Paludisphaera borealis: one gene and its partner. The protein of the gene in region 1 interacts with the protein of each later gene in a pairwise test. Links are inferred from orthologs where the notes say so. Each region holds a gene or a part of one and is shown on either strand. Other genes may lie near its edges.

What was found.
Region 2: the proteins of BSF38_RS07615 (region 1) and ndk interact in binary tests that used the Escherichia coli proteins (3 or more experiments, as listed by UniProt). The link is inferred for Paludisphaera borealis from one-to-one orthologs.

What each region holds. Positions count from the first base shown.
Region 1 is NZ_CP019082.1:1,931,434-1,941,357, reverse strand. The notes cover bases 3,285-6,175. They hold BSF38_RS07615 (5-formyltetrahydrofolate cyclo-ligase), read left to right. Parts: upstream 3,285-4,375; coding sequence 4,376-4,975; downstream 4,976-6,175. Other genes in these bases: BSF38_RS07610 (DUF6807 domain-containing protein), read right to left, coding at 4,990-6,162; BSF38_RS07620 (UvrB/UvrC motif-containing protein), read left to right, coding at 3,285-4,008. In the rest of the region: atpB (F0F1 ATP synthase subunit A), read right to left, coding at 1-727; BSF38_RS07630 (AtpZ/AtpI family protein), read right to left, coding at 819-1,205; BSF38_RS07625 (DUF4912 domain-containing protein), read left to right, coding at 1,886-2,980; more of BSF38_RS07620, read left to right, coding at 3,196-3,284; BSF38_RS07605 (RNA recognition motif domain-containing protein), read left to right, coding at 6,606-6,926; BSF38_RS07600 (NifU family protein), read left to right, coding at 7,125-7,403; radical SAM family heme chaperone HemW, read left to right, coding at 7,472-8,662; BSF38_RS07590 (ParB/RepB/Spo0J family partition protein), read right to left, coding at 8,679-9,566; BSF38_RS07585 (SDR family oxidoreductase), read left to right, coding at 9,722-9,924. UniProt on the Escherichia coli protein: Involved in the removal of 5-formyltetrahydrofolate.
Region 2 is NZ_CP019082.1:558,373-568,311, reverse strand. What follows is about bases 2,324-5,229. They hold ndk (nucleoside-diphosphate kinase), read right to left. Parts: upstream 4,052-5,229; coding sequence 3,596-4,051; downstream 2,324-3,595. Other genes in these bases: cysK (cysteine synthase A), read right to left, coding at 4,660-5,229; BSF38_RS02185 (M67 family metallopeptidase), read right to left, coding at 4,178-4,654; BSF38_RS02195 (hypothetical protein), read right to left, coding at 3,265-3,558; ligA (NAD-dependent DNA ligase LigA), read right to left, coding at 2,324-3,177. Also shown: BSF38_RS02210 (HEAT repeat domain-containing protein), read left to right, coding at 1-163; BSF38_RS02205 (uracil-DNA glycosylase), read left to right, coding at 222-1,148; more of ligA, read right to left, coding at 1,156-2,323; more of cysK, read right to left, coding at 5,230-5,634; BSF38_RS02175 (Hsp70 family protein), read left to right, coding at 5,999-7,663; BSF38_RS02170 (Uma2 family endonuclease), read left to right, coding at 7,678-8,355; BSF38_RS02165 (Uma2 family endonuclease), read left to right, coding at 8,352-9,026; BSF38_RS02160 (Hsp70 family protein), read left to right, coding at 9,036-9,939. UniProt on the Escherichia coli protein: Major role in the synthesis of nucleoside triphosphates other than ATP. The ATP gamma phosphate is transferred to the NDP beta phosphate via a ping-pong mechanism, using a phosphorylated active-site intermediate.

The DNA of each region.
Region 1 (9,924 bases):
GCAGGACCACGCCCGTGATGCTGGCCGGCATGACGAAATAGAACAGGGTCCCCTTGGCCACCAGGATGAACCCCAGGATCACGGCCAGCACGACGTGCCCCGCGAACATGTTCGCGAAAAGTCGCACGGCCAGCACGATGTGCTTGATCAAGAGGCCCACCACCTCGATGACGAACATCAGGGGCCAGAGGAACAGCTTGAGCACCGGGGGGACGTCGATGTGAGGCACGAGCCCCACGAAGTAGCCCGCCAGGCCGGCCTCGCGGATGCCCGCGGTGAGCACGGTCCCCAGGGTCATCACGGCCAGCGCCGCCGTCACATTGATGTTGCCGGTCGGCGAGGCGAGCCCGGGGATCATCCCCAGCAGGTTGTTGAACAGGACGAAGAAGAACGCCGTCCACAGGTACGGCAGGAAATGGTCGGCCCCGTGGCCGCCGATCGCCGGCCGGGCGACCTCGTCCCGGATGTACATGAGCAACGCCTCGAAGGCGTTCATGAACCCGCCCCGGGTCACCGCTCGTGCGGAGATGTGGCGGACCACCGGAATCAGGATCAGCACCATCAAGACCGCCGCGATCAGCTCCATCACCATGAACCGGGTGAGGGGGACCCCGATGACGGGGATGCGCGGCAGTTCGACCTTCCACTCATACGTGGGAGGCGTCCACCAGGGCAGTTCCAGGTAGTTGTGATCGACGACGTGGTCGAGGGGGTCGTGTGCTGCCATGGTCGAGAACTAGCTCTGAGTCTGAGAAGGATCGTTTCGGCGGCCGGCCCGATACGCCGCGTCGCCTCAACCGGTTTCTTTCCACGTCGATTCAGTCCGGTACGTTCCGGGAGGGCGAGTCTCCGGGCTTTCGCCGGGCCCTCGCCTTCGCCCGCTCGTCGGCCCTCGCGAGCTCGCCGGGCAGGCGGAGCACATGCAGCATGCCGATCGCCATCCCCAGGAGCGCTCCGAGCACCGTCAGCCAGGGCGCCGTGCTCAACCAACGGTCGACCACATGCCCGAGTACGGCCGGCACGCAGAACTCCAGGCCGATCGTCGTCACCCGCGCGCTCCAGTCCAGGCCGACGGACAGCGACGAGCGCGAATCCTGATCATCGATCACGATCGCCTCCCGCTCGCCGTCGATTCCACACACCGCGACGCCGGCCGACGAACCGCCGCGAACGGCGAAACGCATGGGGTTGGACGCGGTAAGCATGGGGGTCTCGGCAGGACTGCCGTCGCACGCACGTACCATTAAGCAGTGCGTCCCAGGCCCTGTCAACCACCCACAGGCAAAGATCGAGAAATTTTTCACAAAGTCGGTCGACTCTCGTGGTCGCACCTGTTTGAGGGCCTTTCCGGCGCGCGTCCGAAAGGGCTTCGAGCCGGCCGTCGGCCGGGGCCGCCCTCTTACTGGCGCATTCGCTCATGCGTGGCTCGTCGCGGCGGCTGGGGGCATGAGCTTATGATCGATCAAAGGGGCGTCGATGCGCCACGTCGTCGGAAGTCGCTTGCTTGTGAAGAAATCGGAATTGACAGTCTCTCTGTCATTGTGGTATCCCGTTTAGCAGCGGGTGCCTGACAGCAGGCGTACATCGGCTCCCGCCACCCCCGATAGGCCTTGAATGAGGGGACCAGCGATGCCACCACGAAGGCTTGAACGAAACGGCTGCGGCTGAGGAAACGGTCTCGACCCATGGAGGGTCGACGGCCGTTTTTTTTTCGTTCGGCGCCCTTCACGGACAGTCGATCTGGTCTGTTGAATCTCTTGTCGACTCAGCTCATCCGGAACACAGGGAGTTTTCCGGATCGGTCCACTCACGGAGGATTCACGCAACCCGTCATCCACCGCTAGGGCGCTCCGTCGCGCGGCTTGCGGTGCTGGAGTGGCTCCGCATGACCGTCGACGCGCTCAAAGATTGTAATAAGAAGCATCTGTCCCAGTTGGCCAAAGAGCGAGGAATCTCGGGCTGGCACGCGATGCGGAAAGACCAGTTGATTCGGGCTCTCTCGGTAACCCGCTCGACCCCGTCGGCTCGCGTCAAGAAAGAACGACCCGCCCCCCGCGCCCCCAAGATCGCCAAGCGCCCCGTGCCGGCGCTGCCCGACGCTCCCGTCGCCCGCCGCGGCGCGGCCGCGCCGTCACTGCCGCTGGCGTGTGCGGCGCCGCACACGCTCGACCACGCGTCGCAGAAAGACCGGATCATCGTCCTGGCCCGCGACCCGTACTGGCTGCACGCCCACTGGGAGCTGAGCCGGACGACGTTGGCCCGGGCCCAGGCCGCTCTCGGCCAGGAATGGCACAGCGCCCAGCCGATCCTCCGACTGATGGACGTGACGAGCGAGGACACGACCAACGCGACCGAACGCCAGCTCCGCGACATCCCGATCCACGGCGGCGTCAACAACTGGTACATCGACGTCCTCAAGCCCCCGAGGTCGTTCCGGATCGACGTCGGCTATCTGTCGCGTCGCGGCAAATTCTACGTCCTGGCCCGGTCGAACATCGTCACGACCCCCAAGGCCGGCGTCACCGACGCTCTTGAGGAGAACTGGGCCAGCGTCCAGCAACAGTTCGAGCGCGTCCAGAACCCCTCCACGATCGGCGCGAACAAGGCGAACAACGCCTCGGTCGACCTCAATGACCTGTTCGACGAGCGGCTCCGCCGCCCGCTGTCGAGTCTCTCGATGCAGAACCTCTCGCTGGGAGCGCTGCCGGGCATCGGCCGGAACTTCCACTTTCAGCTCGACGCGGAATTGATCGTTTATGGGACGACCGAGCCCAACGCCCAGGTGACCTTGCAAGGCGAGTCGGTCCAGCTCCGGCCCGACGGCACGTTCACCGTCCGGTTCAGCCTGCCGGATTCGCGCCAGATCATCCCGGCCGTCGCCTCCAGCGCCGACGGCGTTGAGGAGCGGACGATCGTCCTGGCCGTTGAACGGAACACGAAAGAGCTCGAGCCGATGATCCACGACAGCAACGAGCTGTAAGCCGCGACGTCCTCCCTCGTCGTCCCGGACGCCATGCGTCCACCCGTTCGACACCGACCGCGAGCGTCGCGTTCCTGCCGCGACGCTCGCGGTTCGTCGCGCGCGAGGTTGCCCAAAACGGCGGTCGTGCGTACATTTGAGATGATGGGTGCCGACTGCCCGCTCCTCGCGCGGCGAGCGGCCGACCGTCGATCGGGAACCGAGGGGATTTTCCATTGAGCGAAGACATCAGCGCCGCGCTGGCCGGCTGGGACTTCCACGCCGACGATCTCCAGGTCCGTATGATCGTCGGCGACGACGGCCGCGAGCGGATCCAGATGCGCATCGACCTAGGCGTGCTCCAGATGGAGTGCGAGGGCCGTCCCGACGGCCAGCGTCCCGATGGCTTCGACTCGTTCCTCGACCAGTACGAGGCCCGTCGGAACGAAACGGAAACGGCCGGCGACGAGTTCTCGCTCGAGCCCGACGCCTGCTCGATCCTGATGCGCGAGGGCCTTCAGTATTACCATCGTTACCTGTCGGCCTTCCATCTCCAACTTTACGACATGGTCGCCCGCGACACCGAGCGCAACTTGCGATTGTTCGCGTTCGTCGCCCGCTACGCCTCCCGCCGTCGCGACAAGATCCAGTTCGACCAGTACCGACCTTACGTCGCCATGATGCGGAGCCGCGCCCTCGCCCTCAAGGAGCTCGCTCGCAACGACCACGCCGCGGCCCTTGAAAAGATCGACGACGGAGTCCGGCTGATCCGCGAGTTCCTCGAAGAGTACCACCAGGGCGACCGCGAGGCCGATTGCTCCGAACTCAGCTTCCTGCTCCGCTGGCGGCGCGACGTCCAGCACGACCGCCCCACCGGACCGCTGGAGCGTCTCGAAGAGCAGCTCGAACTTGCCGTCGCGCTCGAGATCTACGAAGAGGCCGCCCGACTCCGTGACCAGATCCGCAAGCTGAAAGGGGCGGAGGCCCCCGAAGCCCCCGGCCTCGGGATGACGGCGACGCAGCCGGGCTCGATCATCCAGGATCAATGAAATCTTGATGTCCGACTCCGACACGCGTGTTCGTGAGGTGGACTTTCATTCACTGAATCGAGACGCTCTCGGCTTGCCTTTTCGGGGTTCGGAAGCTACTATGGAGAAGTTCAGTTTCGGCTGAACAACGCCTCTGCCATGTTCGACAGGGGGCGTACTTTTGGCGAACCAACGTTAAGCCCGTAGGGATCCCATATCGGCCTCTTGAAGCTCTGCTTTCTCGTAGGTCTGCGGCTCCCACCTGAACTGCGGGTTCTCAAAAGCGCCTCAACGGCATTGCGGTGGAGGTTTGATCGGCCCGTGCCCCTCGTTTCGGCGGGGAGTCACGGGCTGTTTCATTTTTCCGGTCAATCGGGGGCGTCGCGTCGTGAAATCCGATCCCGCCGTGAAGGCCTTCAAGAAGGCGCTCCGGATGTCGACGATCCAGGCGATCCGCGACCTTGATCCGGACGTCCGCCGCGCGCAAGAGGCCCTGTTGCTCGACCAGGTCGCCGAGCTTCCCGAGTATCGCGATGCAAAGACCCTGCTCCTGTACGTCAAGGCCTTCGACGAGGAGATCGACACGCTTCCCCTGATCGCGAAGGCGCTCGAAGCCTCGCGGCGGGTGATCTGTCCTCGGGTCGACAAGGTCGCTCACCAGCTTGAGTTGTTTGAGATCGAGGACCTGGAGCGCGACCTGGAACCGGGCGTGCTGGGCATCCCCGAGCCTCGGCGGACCTGTCGAGTGGTCGCCCCCGGCGAGGTCGACTGGGTTCTTGTCCCGGGGGTGGCCTTCGACCTCCGTTGCAACCGGATCGGCCGAGGCGCGGGGCATTACGACCGGTTCCTGCCGGGGGTTCGCCCGAAGGTCGAGACCTGGGCCATCGCGTTCGACTGCCAGATCCTCGACCCGATCCCGGTCGAGTCGCACGACGTTCCGCTCCGCGGAGTGCTCACGCCGGCGGGACGAATCGCCGCTCGGGCGTGAGCCGTGATTGACATTCAATTGGCGGCGATCCACCTGACGGACGGCGGCGACGCGTAGCCGGCGAACTGGTCGGCGATTCCGGCTGACGGGCCGTCGCCTGCGTGAAGGATCACGCGGTAGCCGAACCACGCCGACTCCCCTTTCGGGATCGTGTGTTCGCCTTTTTCGGACAGGCCGAAATCATGCCATCCGAACGGGTTGGCGGCGAACAGGCCGTAGGTCCGAACGTGCCAGGTCGTGGGATAGCGGAAGCTCTGAGGATGGTTGAGGATCGCGATCCCGACCGTCTTGCCGCCGACCGGCCCCGAGTAGTCGACCCAGGGCGAGGGCTTGCCCCACGCCTTGTCGTCTTCAAGCCCCTCGGCGTTGCGGATCTTGCCCCCCGCCTTCTTGGTGACGTCCATGCTGGAGGCGACTCGCACGCCAAACGTCCCTTCCTTCGTGTCGCCCAGCACGAGCGGCCCCTCGGTCGCCTTGAGCTTCACCGCGAAGTCGAGGACGCGCACCGATCGAGTGTTGTAGACGGTCAGCACGCGCTCGTCCTCGCAGACCTTCGCGCCGTCGGGGCCGAGCCAGTCGTCGCGGGTCGTCAGCCGGCCGAGAACGGGCGTCGGCGCCGAGATCGTCCGCTCAGTCTCCTTGATCGTGCCGTGGTTCTTCAGCTCGCTCCAGAAGTCGACGCCGTTGACCAGTCCGTGCGTGAACCAGAACGAACGCTGGTGGGGATGATCTTCGTCCTCTCCTTCGACCTTCTCCATCGGGAAGGCGCGGGTGTACGAATCGCCGGTCGGGCCGACGAGCGGGAACAGGAACGGCTTGGCCCCGACGTCCACGCGGTGGACCGCGAACCGCTTGCCGTCGATCTGGATTTCCAGATTCGGTCCTTGAGGGACGAATGCGACCCCCGCGCCGGGAGAGCCCTTCGCGTCGTCCTTCTTCAAGACGAAGGTCGACGGCCCCGTGAGCGCCGGCAGGACGACGGTCAGGGTCCGCTTGCCGTCCACTGTCGACACAATGGCCGGCGTCGACGCCGCATCCGCTCCGGTCGAGAGTCGGTAAACGCCCTCATCGACGCCGTCGGGCGCCGGCGCGACGATCGGCGTGTCGGCCTGCAAGGAGCCCGACGGCCGGAACGTCAGACTCCAGTCCTTGGCGGACGTCGTGCCGCAAACGGCGAGTCCGATCATTCCGAGGACAACAATGCGAGTCCGTTCATATCTCAGTGATGTTCGCATCGACGTTTTTTCCAGGGTGAACCGAGGAGGCGAGGCCCATCGACGTTCAATGTCCGCCAGCGCGGGGCCCGATGCAAGTACCGAACGCGGCGGGGTCGCGAATCGGAGGTCGCCGAGCGGGCCGAAAGAGGGTCGCAAACCAGAGTGCGGAGAGAGAAAGGAGGTTTCCCGGCATCCATGTTGCATCGTCGGCTTTTTTGTTGAACAGCGCGATCGAACTGGATACAGTGCCAGACGCTCCAGACCAGGCGGCGAGGGTCCCGGGTCGGCCAACAGCCCAGGCGCCGGATTGGAGTGGCGATGCCCTGCGGGGTTCGGCTCGTCCGCTCCCGCGGAGTCGTGCTGTTGGACCACGTTGCGGTCGATCGGTGGAGAGCCTGTTGCAGGCGAATGCAATGGCGAAGAGGCTTTACGTCGGTAATCTCAAGTACTCGGTCACGTCCGAACATCTTCAAGAGATGTTCGAGCAGTTCGGAGCGGTCAGCTCCGCGCAGGTGCTCGGCGATCGCGAGACCGGCCGCAGCCGGGGCTTCGGATTCGTCGAAATGCCCAACGACGACGAGGCGCAAGCGGCGATCGACACGCTCGACGGCCAGGACATCGACGGTCGTCGGCTGACCGTCAATGAAGCGCGTCCGCGCACACCGGGCGGCGGCGGTGGCGGCGGCGGATACCGTGGCGGCGGCTATCGGGGCGGCGGCGGCGACGATTATTAAGGACGTCGGGTCGCCGGGGCTGGACTCAGGCGGTACACTTCCTTCAGGGTCCGGATGTACGGATCGTCGGATCGAGATCGTTCGCCTCGTCGAACGGTCCCGATCGTCCTGACGGGAAGGTGCGTCGGACTTTCAGGGGAGGTCCCTGTCAACGGCGAGCCTCCACTCATCGCATCGTCCCGCGCGAGCCTCATGCTGATGAACGTTACAGCCCAGTCGCGGCAGTCGACTCCCGAAGTTCGCCAAGAGCTTCTGGGACGCATCGAAAACGTGCTGAACGAACGGGTCCGCCCCGGCCTCATCGAGGACGGCGGCGAGGTCCAGGTCGTCAGCATCGACGAAGACCATATCGTCCAGGTCCGCCTGCTTGGGACGTGCCAGGGCTGCGTGTCGTCCGTCGTCACCATGACCATGTTCATCGAGAAGGCCGTCAAGGCCGAGGTCCCGGAAGTCCGGTTCCTGGAAGCGATTCCCTGAGCAGTCCCCGATCGAACTCGACCGGAGCGGAGCAACCCATCGTCGCCGCGCCGGTCGATGAAAGTCCCATGAATCTATCGAGTTGCGACCTCAACGCGGTGCCGACCGCGACGGATCTGGATCCGCCCTGGCTCCGGCCGCGCTCGGCTTACGTCCACATTCCGTTCTGCGCCCATAAATGCGGCTACTGCGATTTCGCCTCGCTGGCGGGTGCCGACCATCTGTCCGAACGGTATCTCGACGCCCTCGAACGCGAGATGCGGATGACGCTGGTCGAGCCCCGACCCGTCGACACGATCTTCATCGGCGGCGGGACCCCGACCCGGCTCGACGCCCCGGCCCTTGGTCGGCTGGCGACGATGGTCCGCCACTGGCTCCCCATGAACCCCGGTGGTGAGTGGACGATCGAGGCGAATCCCGGCACGCTCGACGCCGAAAAGGCCGACGTGATGGCCGAGGCCGGCGTCAACCGGGTCAGCCTGGGCGCGCAGTCGTTTCAGCCCCGGCTGCTGGCGGCACTCGAACGCAACCATGCGCCCGAGGAGGTCGGCAAGGCGGTGGAAATCGTCCGCTCGCGGTTCCCTCGCTGGTCGCTCGACCTGATCTTCGGCGTCCCCGGCTCGACGCTCGACGACTGGCGGGCCGACCTGGAGGCGACCCTCGACCTCGCACCGTCGCATCTTTCGTGCTACGGGCTCGTCTACGAGAAGGGGACGAACCTCTGGAAGCAGCGCGAGAAAGGCGATGTCCAAGAGGTCTGCGAGGAAACCGAGCGGCTGATGTACGAGCACGTCATGGACCGGCTTGAAGCCTCGGGCCTGATGCTCTACGAGATCTCCAACTACGCCCGGCCCGGTCACGAGTCGCGGCATAACCTGGTCTACTGGGCCAACGACGCCTATTACGGGCTCGGCCTGGGCGCGGCGCAGTACCTCGACGGGCTCCGCACGGTGAACACCCGCGAAATGTCGGCCTACCTGAAACGGATCGAGGCCGGAGAGTCGGCGATCGGGCCCAATGAGCGGCTCGAACCCGAGGAGCGCGCGCACGAGACGGCCATGCTCATGCTTCGCCGCACGGTGGTCGGTCTCGATCGCGACGATTTCCGGACCCGAACCGGGTTCGATCTCGACGCTTTGATCGGCCCCGCGATCACCCGGTTCGTCGGCGAAGGCTTGCTCGAGGACAACGGCCGGCGCATCCGGTTGACTCGGGAGGGGCGATTCCTCGCCGACCGTGTTCTCTGCGAGGTCGTTTGAGGCGTCCGGACGATCATCAACCTCGGCGCATCTGATCGGCCCGGGCGGCGAGCTTGATGACGGCGGCGTGGAAGACGCCGCGCGCGTTGGAGCTTGCCGCGCGATAGCTGTCGACGAAGCCGTCGGCCTGGGTCCAGGCCACGACCTCCATGATTTGTTTGGACATGACGTCGAGCAACTCTTCGATCGAAGGCGCGGCCACGTCGATCGGGCCTTGCGAGGCGATGATGCGCGGGTCGACGCCGCCGGCGAAATGGACCTCGTCGGCGATCGGGTTCTTGGTCCTGGCCGCCGGCGCGTCGTCGTCCCACGGGGCAGTCGCCGTGGCGGCGCCGCTCATGCTGCGTCGCCCTTGCTCCGACCCGTCGAGTTCACGCTTGTCACTCGGGGCGTGTTCGTTAGGATCGCGAGGGAGGCCGGCCGTCGTGTAGAGTTTGCCGTCGGAGCCGACACGACCGGGGTTGTTGGGGATCTGCGCGCCTTCAATCAACTGCTTGCGGATCTTGGCGACCAGCTCGCGGGAGACGCCCAGCTCTTCGGCCGTCCGGCGGTCCGACCAGTCGTGGTGGAGCTTGAGTTTGACCTCGACGGCCCGCCGGCGCTCGGTGCGCGTGAGCGGCAGGCCGTGGAACAGGTTGACGCTCGAAACGTAGTCGAGCGCCTCGTTGAACGAGCCGGCGCGGATCTCGACGGGGATGGTCCGCTTGCCGAGCATGACCGCCGCGGCGTGGCGGTGGAAGCCGTCGGCAATGAGCCAGCGTTCGTCGACGCTATAGACCGTGATCGGCGGCAGCCGGTCCCAGGCCTCGGCGTAGCGCTCCACCGTGAAGTCGTCGAGCCGATCTCGGAGGTTGAGATTCGGGTCCAGGACCAAGTCGTCCAATGCCACGTTGCGAATATCCATCGCGGCCGCTCCCACGTTGCTCATGCAAGTCCAAGAACCCTGGCGCGTCAAAGTCGTTCCCTGAGGGACCTTGTTGGCCTATCATCGGCAGGGCTGGAATCGGGCTTGCGATGGTTTTCGGGAAGTCCGCGGTGCGGATGTGGGAGTTGGCGATCATGCGGATTGTCGTGACGGGCGCGAGTGGTCAGATCGGCGCTTACTTGTTAGAGCCGCTGATGAGGACGGGTTGGGACGTGGTCCCCTGGAGCGGCGGCGCCCGGGGCGATTGGGGAACGACCCGACTGCGACCCGTCGACCTGGCCGACCTCGGCGCCGTCGACCGGGCTCTCGTGAACGCCGACCCCGCCGTGATCCTCCA
Region 2 (9,939 bases), 1.4 Mb from region 1 along the record:
CCCGCGGCTGATGACCTTCACGTACCAGAACGTCGAGGTCCTGGGCGCCCTCGTCAAGCTGACCGAGCAGGACTTCGGCTACGACGTCGACCAGTGGCGGCAGTGGGTGGCCCGGTCGTTCAACCCCCGGCCCAACCCGGTCCGCCGAGTCCCCCAGCCCTGATCCGATCGTGACGATTCTTCGAGACGAAATTTGCAGGCCTATCGCCGGGAGTGATGCGTTGACCGAGGCGGAAAGGGATTTCGACGCCGAGCGAGGACGACTGATTCGCGAGGTGCGCCAGCGGCTGGAATCGCTGGCCAGGGCCGGAGCCACGAACCTGCCGCGAGTCGAGGTCGAGGTCGTCTCGACCGTCGTCCGCGAACGCGAAGCGCCGGCTCCGGCGGCGGTCGTCGCCGTCGCCGTCGAGAGCCCGCCGATCGCCCGGCCCCGGCCGATCGAGCCGGTCGCGGCGCCCAAGCCGAGTCCGCCGCCGGCGCCGAAGCCGCTTCCGGTCTTGCCGGCGCGGTCGTTGTTCGACGATTCGGGGCTCGCCGCGCCGGTGGTTCCGCCGGAGGAGCGTCCCGCGCTGCTGGCGGCCCTCGCCGAGCAGGTGGCCGGCTGTCGCAAGTGCCCGCACCTGGCGGCGACGCGGACCCAGACGGTCTTCGCCGACGGCAGCCCGACGGCCCGGCTGATGTTCATCGGCGAGGCCCCCGGCGCCGACGAGGACCGGACCGGCGTCCCGTTCATCGGCAAGGCCGGGCAGTTGCTCACCGACATGATCACCAAGGGGATGGGCCTGGGTCGCCAGGACGTCTACATCGCCAACATCCTCAAGTGCCGGCCGCCCGAGAACCGCGACCCGACCCCCGAGGAGTCGGCGAACTGCTTCCCTTACCTCGAACGCCAGATCGAGATCGTCCGGCCCGAGTTCATCTGCCTGCTGGGGCGGATCGCCACGAGCACCCTCCTGCACACCGCCCTGAGCATGAGCCGACTGCGCGGCAGGTGGCATCGCGTCCATGGCGTGCCGACGATCGCCACGTATCACCCCGCATACCTGCTCCGCAACCCGGCCGCCAAGAAAGACGCCTGGGAAGACTTGCAAATGCTCATGCGAGCCATGGGGTTGGCTGTCCCGAAGCGGAAAGGTCCGGCCGAGTGAGCGGCGGTCACGACGCGCCGGCGAGGCGCTCGAATTCGGGTTCGTCGAGGATCGTGACGCCGAGCTTCCGGGCGTTGTCGAGCTTCTTCCCCGCGTCGGCGCCGGCGAGGACGTAGGTCGTCGACTTGGAGACCGAGCCGGTGACCTTGCCGCCGAGGCTCTTGATCAAGACCTCGGCTTCCGGCCGGGTGCGTTTGGGGAGGGTTCCGGTCAGCACGAACGTCTTGCCGGCGAACGGCAAATCGGCGGAGTTCGCGGTCGGCGGCTGGTACGGCTGGGGGTCGACGCCCACAGCGCCAAGCTGGTCGAGAAGCTGATGATGGTCAGGGTCCTGGAAGAACTCGTGGACGCTGGCCGCGACGACCTGGCCGAGCCCGGGGATCGCCTCCAGGTCGGCGAGCGTCGCGTTGCGGACGTCGGCGAGCGTCGGGAAGCGGGCCGCCAGCAGTTCGGCCGTCCGCACGCCGACGTGGCGGATCGCCAGCCCGGTGAGGAAGCGGTCGAGCGTCCGGCTCTTGCTCCGCTCGATCCCCGCGATCAGGTTCTCGGCCGACTTCTCGCCCATGCGTTCGAGGTCCGCCAGCGTCGGCGCGTCGAGCCGGTACAGGTCGACGAAAGAGCGAACGAGCCCCGACGACACGAGCTGCTCGACGAGCTTTTCGCCCAGGCCGTCGATGTCGAGCGAGTCGCGGTGCGCGTACTGGCGAAGCCTCCCCTTGAGCTGCTCGGTGCAAGCGGAAGGGGGGTTCGAGCAACGGTAGTCGACCTCGCCGGGGTCGCGGACGACCGGCGCGCCGCAGTTCGGGCAGTGCTCGGGGAAGTAGTACGGGACCTCGTCGCCGGTGCGGGCGTCCTTCTCGACGCGGACGACCTGGGGGATGATCTCGCCGGCCTTCTGGACGACCACGGCGTCGCCGACCCGGACGTCCTTGCGGGCGATCTCGTCGGCGTTGTGGAGCGTCGCCCGCTTGACCGTCGTGCCGGCGAGCCGGACCGGGACCAGCTCGGCGACGGGCGTCAGCTTGCCGGTCTTGCCGACCTGCACGGTGATCGCCACAATCTTCGTGATCGCCTGCTCGGCCTCGTACTTGAAGGCGATCGACCACCTCGGGCTCTTGGTCCGCGCCCCCAGCCGCCGCCGCTGGTTGAGGTCGTCGACCTTGATCACCAGGCCGTCGGTCTGGAAGTCGAGCGTGTTCCGCTTCGTCTCCCATTCCTGGGCGTGCTCGATGACCTGGTCGATCGCGTCGTACCGCTTCATGTGGGAGCTGACGGGGATTCCCAGCGCCTTGACCTTCTTGACGAGATCGAAATACGAGGGGTCGTCGATGCCTTGATACTCGCCGAGGCCGTGCGACACGAACCGGAGCCGGCGCTGGCCGCAGATCTTCGGGTCGAGCAGCTTGAGCGAGCCGGCCGTGGAGTTCCTCGGGTTCTCGAACGGCTTCTCCCCGGCCTCCTTGCGCAGCGCGTTGATGCGGGCCAGCTCGGCATTGGTCATGAAGACCTCGCCGCGGACTTCGAGCAGGTCGGGCGCGTCGCCTTTCAAGGCCAGGGGGATCTCGCGGACAGTACGGAGGTTGGCGGTGACGTCGTCGCCGCGCTCACCGTCGCCCCGGGTCGCGCCCTGGACGAACTTGCCGTGCTCGTAGCGGACCGAGACCGCGACGCCGTCGACCTTCAACTCGACGACGTACTTCACGACCTCGTCGGCGTTCAACCCGCGACGAACGCGGGCGTCCCACTCGCGGATCTCGTCGTAGCTGTAGGTGTTGTCGATCGAGAGCATGGGCACGGTGTGCGCCACGGTCTCGAACTGGGCGAGCGGCGAGCCGCCGACGCGCTGGGTGGGGCTGTCGGGCGTGACCAGCTCGGGGTGTTCGGCCTCGATCTCGGTCAGCCGAGCCATCAGTCGGTCGAACTCGCGGTCGCTGATCTCGGGGGCGGCTTCGAGATAGTAAAGCCGGTTGTGCCGCTCGATCTCGGCGCGGAGGTTCTCGATCTCTTTGCTCAGATCCTTTGAAGCCATCGGCGGGCCTCCCTTCCGTGGATCAGCTCTCAATCGCGGTTTTCGGTCGGGTCGCGCGGTCGGCCTCCGACTTGACGCGGCCGCGCGCTAGCCGCGCCCGCCGCGCTTGCGTCGTTCCGTGTACCAGCGGTCGGTGGCCATCATCACGACGCCGGTGGCGAACATGACGAGGAATTCGATGGTCATCACGAGCGGCCCGTTACGGTCGAACCACAGCGCGACCCGGCGTGAGCGTTCGCTCGCCGGGACGTTCGCCGGATCCAGGGCGAAGCCGCTCACCAGGTAGGCCAGGGCCGTGACCACGAAGATCGTGCTCACGGCCACCAGGGCCAGATAGAACGGGTTCGTGAGGATCTCGTTCCTGCGATACGTTCGAGCCATGGGATCACGATCGTCGGAGAAGAGATGCGGAGCGCGCTCAGGCGCCGTCGAAGACCCACTGGGCACCGGCCACGGTGTAGTCGACGACCTCGCCGGGCTTGAACCAGAGGGCGATCTCGCGCGTGGCCGACTCGGGGCTGTCGCTGCCGTGGACGAGGTTGTTCTGCTTGCTGATCGAGAAATCGCCGCGGATCGTCCCGGGCGCGGCGGCGACGCCGTTGGTCGCTCCGAGCATCGACCGCACGACGCTGATCGCTTCGTTGCCTTCGAGCACGCCGACCACGACCGGCCCGCCCGTGATGAAGTCGATCAGCCCCTCGAAGAACGGCTTGCCCGCGTGCTCGGCGTAGTGCTTCTCGCCCAGCGCCCGATCGACCTGGATCAGCTTGAGCGCGGCGATCCGCAGGCCCTTGGCCTCGAACCGGGCGATGATCTCGCCGGCCAGCCGTCGTTGAACGCAATCGGGCTTAAGGATGATCAAAGTTTTCTGCATGAAAGGAAACTCGTACTCGTAGCGGGATGCGTTGAAATTGAAGTTGAAACCGAGGCCGAGGGCCGATGTCGGACCACATCGCCCGCCGTTCCGGCCCGCCGTCGTCGCTTTTTTCCGTGTCGTAGTCTATTCGGCCCGATGCGGATCGTGCAACGCCGTCCCCGCCGGCTGAACGACGGACCAGGCGAGTTCCTCGTACGATTCGGGTTCGAGCCGCCAGACCCGGACGTCCGGCGGCTCGGTGAGCAGCGAGACGATGATCCGGGGGACGGCCCCGTAGTGGTTCTCGCGAAGATCGGTGGCGCTCGGGACGGCCGCCCACCGCGGGTGGGAGTGATAGATGGCCAGGATCTCGGCCCCGCGCCGGCGGAGGTCGACGACCGCGGCGATCAGGTCGCGGGGGTCGGCGTCGTAGCGGGTCGGGCTGGCGGCGGCGTTGCGGAGCGGGTGGAACGACGAGACGCGCGGGGGCTCGCCCCCCAGCAGGCCGCAGCATTCGAGGGGGGCCTCGCGCTGGCAGTGCGCGACCATGGCTTCGACGACGTCGGCGGGGATCTCCAGCGGCGCCGCGAAGCCTTCAGGGCGATACGAGGGCGTTCCCAACGGGCTCAGGCCTCGGGGAAGAGAGGGGTCGAGAGGTAGCGTTCGCCGAGGTCGGGCAGGAGGACCACGACGAGCTTGCCGGCGTTCTCGGGACGCCGCGCCACGGCGATCGCTCCGAACGCGGCGGCGCCGCTGGAGATCCCGCAGAGCATGCCTTCTTCGCGGGCGAGGCGGCGCGTCATCTCGAACGCGTCGTCGTCGCGGACGGCGACCACGTCGTCAATGACGTCCATGTTGAGGGCGTCGGGGATGAACCCCGCGCCAAGGCCCTGGATCTTGTGCTGCCCCGGACGGAGCGGCTCGTGCCGCCGCTTCTGTTCGATGACCGGCGAGTTGGTCGGCTCGACGGCGATGATCTGGACCGATGGCTTGCGGCTCTTGAGCACCTCGCCGACGCCGGTGATCGTTCCGCCCGTCCCCACGCCGGCGACGAAGACGTCGACCTTGCCGTCGGTGTCGCGCCAGATTTCCTCGGCCGTGGTGCGGCGGTGGATCGCGGGGTTGGCGGGGTTCTTGAACTGCTGGGGCATGAACGAGTTAGGCGTGCTCTTGAGCAGCTCCTCGGCCTTGCGGACCGCGCCCGGCATGCCCTCGGCGGCGGGGGTCAGGATGATCTCGGCGCCGAACGCCTTGATCAACCGGCGGCGCTCGAGGCTCATGCTTTCCGGCATGGTGACGACGAGCCGGTACCCTCGAGCGGCGCAGGTGAAGGCCAGCGCGATGCCCGTGTTGCCGCTGGTCGCCTCGATCACGACGGTGTCTTTCGTGACCTTGCCTTCAGCCTCGGCCGCGTCGATCATCGCCACTCCGATCCGGTCCTTCACCGACCAGAGCGGATTGAAATTCTCCATCTTCGCCACCACCTCGGCCTTGCTGCCGTCGGTGACTTTTCGGAGACGGATCAGGGGCGTGCCGCCGATCGTCTGCGTGATGTCGTCGTAGATCCGACCGCGCGACGCCACATCCGACCCATCTTTCATGATCGTTCCTCCCAAGACCCGTATTTTTTCGTTCGCCCCGCGCCGCGTGAAGTTCGGTCTTAATCCGTCGATGGATGCACGTGGCCGGCGTTGGATTTCCTACCATCCTAGGGTACAAGCCGTTCGGCCACAAGCTTGGAACACGCACCCCGCCGCTTTGATTTTCCCTCGCGCGGAGGACGATCCGGCGGAGGGTGGTTGAGCGGCTTCCCACCGGGCGGAATCGCTTCCATAATAAATAAAAGCGTCGATCGGACGAAGATCCCGACGAGCCCTCATCATGCGGAACGGAAATCGGGCCGGATCGGGGTCCGGATCGACGGTCGTCGCCCCGCGCGGATCGCGAGCATCGGGAGCTGTTGACATGTCTGAAGGTCTGAAACGCGTCTACGGGATCGACCTGGGCACGACGTACTCGGCGATCGCGTACGTGGACGAGCACGGCAAATCGGTCGTCGTACCGAACCAGGAGAGCGAGCGGATCACGCCGTCGGTGGTCCTGTTCGACGGCGAGTCCGTCATCGTCGGCAACACGGCGAAGGAGTCGTCGAAGATCGAGCCCCACCGCGTGGTCTCGCGGATCAAGCAGCACATGGGCGATCCGAATTTCGTCTTCGATCACGACGGCCAATCGTACAGTCCGGAAGACATCTCGTCGTTCATCCTCCGCAAGATCGTGGGCGACGCCGAGCTGGCGCTGGGCGAGACGATCACCGACGTCGTCGTCACCTGCCCGGCGTACTTCGGCACGCCCGAGCGCGAGGCGACGGCCAACGCCGGCCGGCTCGCCGGTCTCAACGTCCGGGCGATCCTCAACGAGCCGACCGCCGCCGCCGTCGCCTACGGGCTCGAACAGGGCGAAGATCAGACGGTTCTGGTCTACGACCTCGGCGGCGGCACGTTCGACGTCACCATGATCGACATCAAGGACCGCCTGATCCGCGTCATCTGCACCGGCGGCGACCATCGCCTGGGGGGGACGCTCTGGGACGAGGCGATCGTGATGTACCTCGCCGAGCAATTCCGCGAGCAGACCGGCGAAACGTCCGACCCGCTCGACGACCCCGAGGTGCTAAACGACCTGTTCCTCCAGGCCGAGCGCGGCAAGAAGACGCTCACCCAGCGTGAGAAGGCGCCGTTCCGCGTGACCCACGCCGGCAAGCAGGCCCGCGTCGAACTCGACCGGGCCAAGTTCGAGGAAGTCACCAAGCACCTGATCGACCGCACGCTCGAATTGACGCATGAGATGCTGACCGACGCCCGGGCCAAGGGGCACGACCGGTTCGACAAGATCATCCTGGTCGGCGGCTCGACCCGCATGCCGCAAGTCCACAGCCGCCTCGTGGCCGAGTTCAACCTCGAACCCGAGACCTTCGACCCCGACGAGGCCGTGGCCAAAGGCGCGGCGCTCTTCGGCCTCAAGGAATCGCTTCAGGAAGGCGTGCAGGAGATGCTCGCCGGCCGCGACGGCGAATCGGACGACGACGACCGCCCCTTCGACCTGAGCGCGGTCCCCGAGGAAGAGGTCGCGTTGGCCCTCGACAGCCTGGAGCGGCAGCTCGGCTTCACCCTCACCGGGCCGGTGCGCGAGCTGGTCGGCACGCGGATCGTCAACGTCCTGTCCAAGAGCCTCGGCGTCGTCGCCCGCGACGAGGCCAGCCGCGAGGTCGTCGTCTACATGCTGCCGCGCAACACCGAAGTGCCGTTCGAACGCGCGACCGATTTCGGCACCGACTCCAACGACCAGGCGGCCGTCGACATCCGCGTGATGGCCGGCGAGCGCGACAGCGCCGAGCCGACCGACTGCCAGGAAGTCGGCGTCGCCACGCTCAACCTCCCCGAGAAGCTGCCGGCCCGCAGCCCGATCCGCGTCAAGTTCGCCATCAACCGCGACGGCCGCCTCAACGTCACCGCCGTCGACCTGACCGCCGGCGGCTCGATCGACGTCGAATTCCAGACCGAAGCCGTCATGGACTCCGCCGAAGTCGACGAACGCTCGACGGCGCTCCGGCTCTTGACCGTGTCGTGAAAGGAGGACGCAAGATGGCCACGGCCGCACCTGCGAAGCTTCAGGGAACCGCCCAGAGGTTCGTGCTTCACGACATTTCCTGGGAGGACTATCAGACCTTCTTGAAAGTCTTGGAAGATCGCCCGATCCGCTTGACTTACGATCATGGGACGCTGGAACTGATGACGCCACTCCCGATTCACGAGCGGTATAAATCCTTATTCACCCGGATGATCGAGAGTCTCGCGGATGAATTGGAGATCGACTATTACAGCTTCGGGTCGATGACGCTTCCGAGCAAACTCCTCGAATGCGGTCTCGAGCCCGACGCCTGCTTCCACATCGCCAGCGCCGGCAAGGTGGGCGACTGGAAGCAGTACGATGCGGAAGTCGGCCCCCCTCCCGACCTCGCCGTGGAGATCGACGTGACGAGCGACTCGCGACCTCGACTGGGAATCTACACGGCGCTGAAGATTCCCGAAGTCTGGCGATTCGACGGCGAGAAGCTCTCGGTGCTGATCCTTCGAAACGACAAATACGTCCCTTCCAAAAAGAGCCTCTCCTTCCCCCTCGTGCCGACGGACGCACTCGCCGGGTTCGTTCAAAACTACGGCGACGGCACGGACAGGGCCTGGGCCAAGGCGTTCCGAAGCTGGGTCCGCGAGACGATTCTGCCACGGGTTCCGAACGATCGCGAGGAGGATGCGACATGACCACGGCCGCACCTGCGAAGCTTCAGGGAACCGCCCAGAGATTCGTGCTTCATGACATTTCCTGGGAGGACTATCAGACCTTCTTGAAAGTCCTGGAAGATCGCCCGATCCGCCTGACTTACGATCAAGGGACGTTGGAACTGATGACGCCCCTCTCCCTTCACGAACGCTACAAAACCTTGATCGGTCGGATGATCGATATCATGACCTTGGAATCGAGAACAAGCGTTGTAGGTGTGGGGTCAACGACGCTCAACCGCAAGCGATTGAAGCGCGGTCTAGAGCCCGATCAGTGCTATTACTTTTCCAACGCCGGCAAAGTCGCCGACTGGGCGCGGGTCGATCTCGACGTCGACCCGCCTCCCGACCTGGCGATCGAGATCGACGTCACCAGCGACTCGCGGCATCGCCTTGGCATTTGCGCCGCCTTGAAGATCCCCGAAGTCTGGCGATTCGACGGCGACCGCCAGGACGTGCTCCAGCTTCAAGATCCAGGGACTTACCAGGTCGTTCCGCGAAGCGGGATCTTCCCGTTCGTGCCCATGGAGGAAATCGGGCGATTCCTCCGTCAATATTCGATCGGCGACGACACCCCTTGGGCCGTAGCCTTCCAAGAGTGGTTCCGCGAGACGATTCTGCCGCGTGTTCAAAACGACCGCGAGGGCGAGTGAGGACGCGACATGGCGAGCTTCGTCGGGATCGACCTGGGGACGACCAACTCGGTGGTGGCGCGTCGGAATGCGTATGGCAGGCCGGAGGTGATCGCCAATCGCGAGGGGGCGAACATCACGCCGTCGGTGATCTACTTCGGCGTCGATCCGCCGGTGGTCGGGCAGGAGGCCAAGGAATGGGCGCGGCTGGGGGACGCCGAGATCGCCAGCTTCTTCAAGCCGCACATGGGGAGCCCGCTCTACCAGCTTGAGTTCCACGGCAAGACTTACTCGGCGGCCGACCTCGCGGCGATCGTGCTCAAGAAGCTCAAGGACGACGCGGAAGCGGCGATCGGCGACGAGATCGACCGGGCCGTGATCACCGTGCCGGCGTACTTCGGCGACGCCCAGCGGAAGGCGACCATCGCCGCCGGGAACGCCGCCGGGCTCGAAGTGCTGCGGATCATCAACGAGCCCACCGCGGCGACCCTCGCCTACGGTCTGAACAAGCCTGGCGCCGAGGACGAGACGGTCCTGATCTACGACCTCGGCGGCGGCACGTTCGACGTCACCGTCGCCCGGATCACGGCCGACGACATCGCCGTGCTGGCCACGGCCGGCGACCACGACCTGGGAGGCAAGAACTGGGACGACCGCATCGCCACCTTCCTGGCCGAGCAGTTCGCGGCCGAGACCGGCTTCGACCCGCTCGACGACCCCGTCGCCTTGAACGAAGTCCTCGTCCGCAGCGAACAGGCCAAGTGGGCGCTCTCGGAACGATCCTCGACCCGCGTCACCCTTCAACTCGGCGCCCAGCGCAAGACCTATGAGATCTCGCGCGAAGAGTTCGAGGCCATGACCTCCCCGCTGATGGATCGGACCCGAAGGCTGACCGAGGAGGCGCTCGACGAGGCCGGTCTCTCGTGGCACAGGC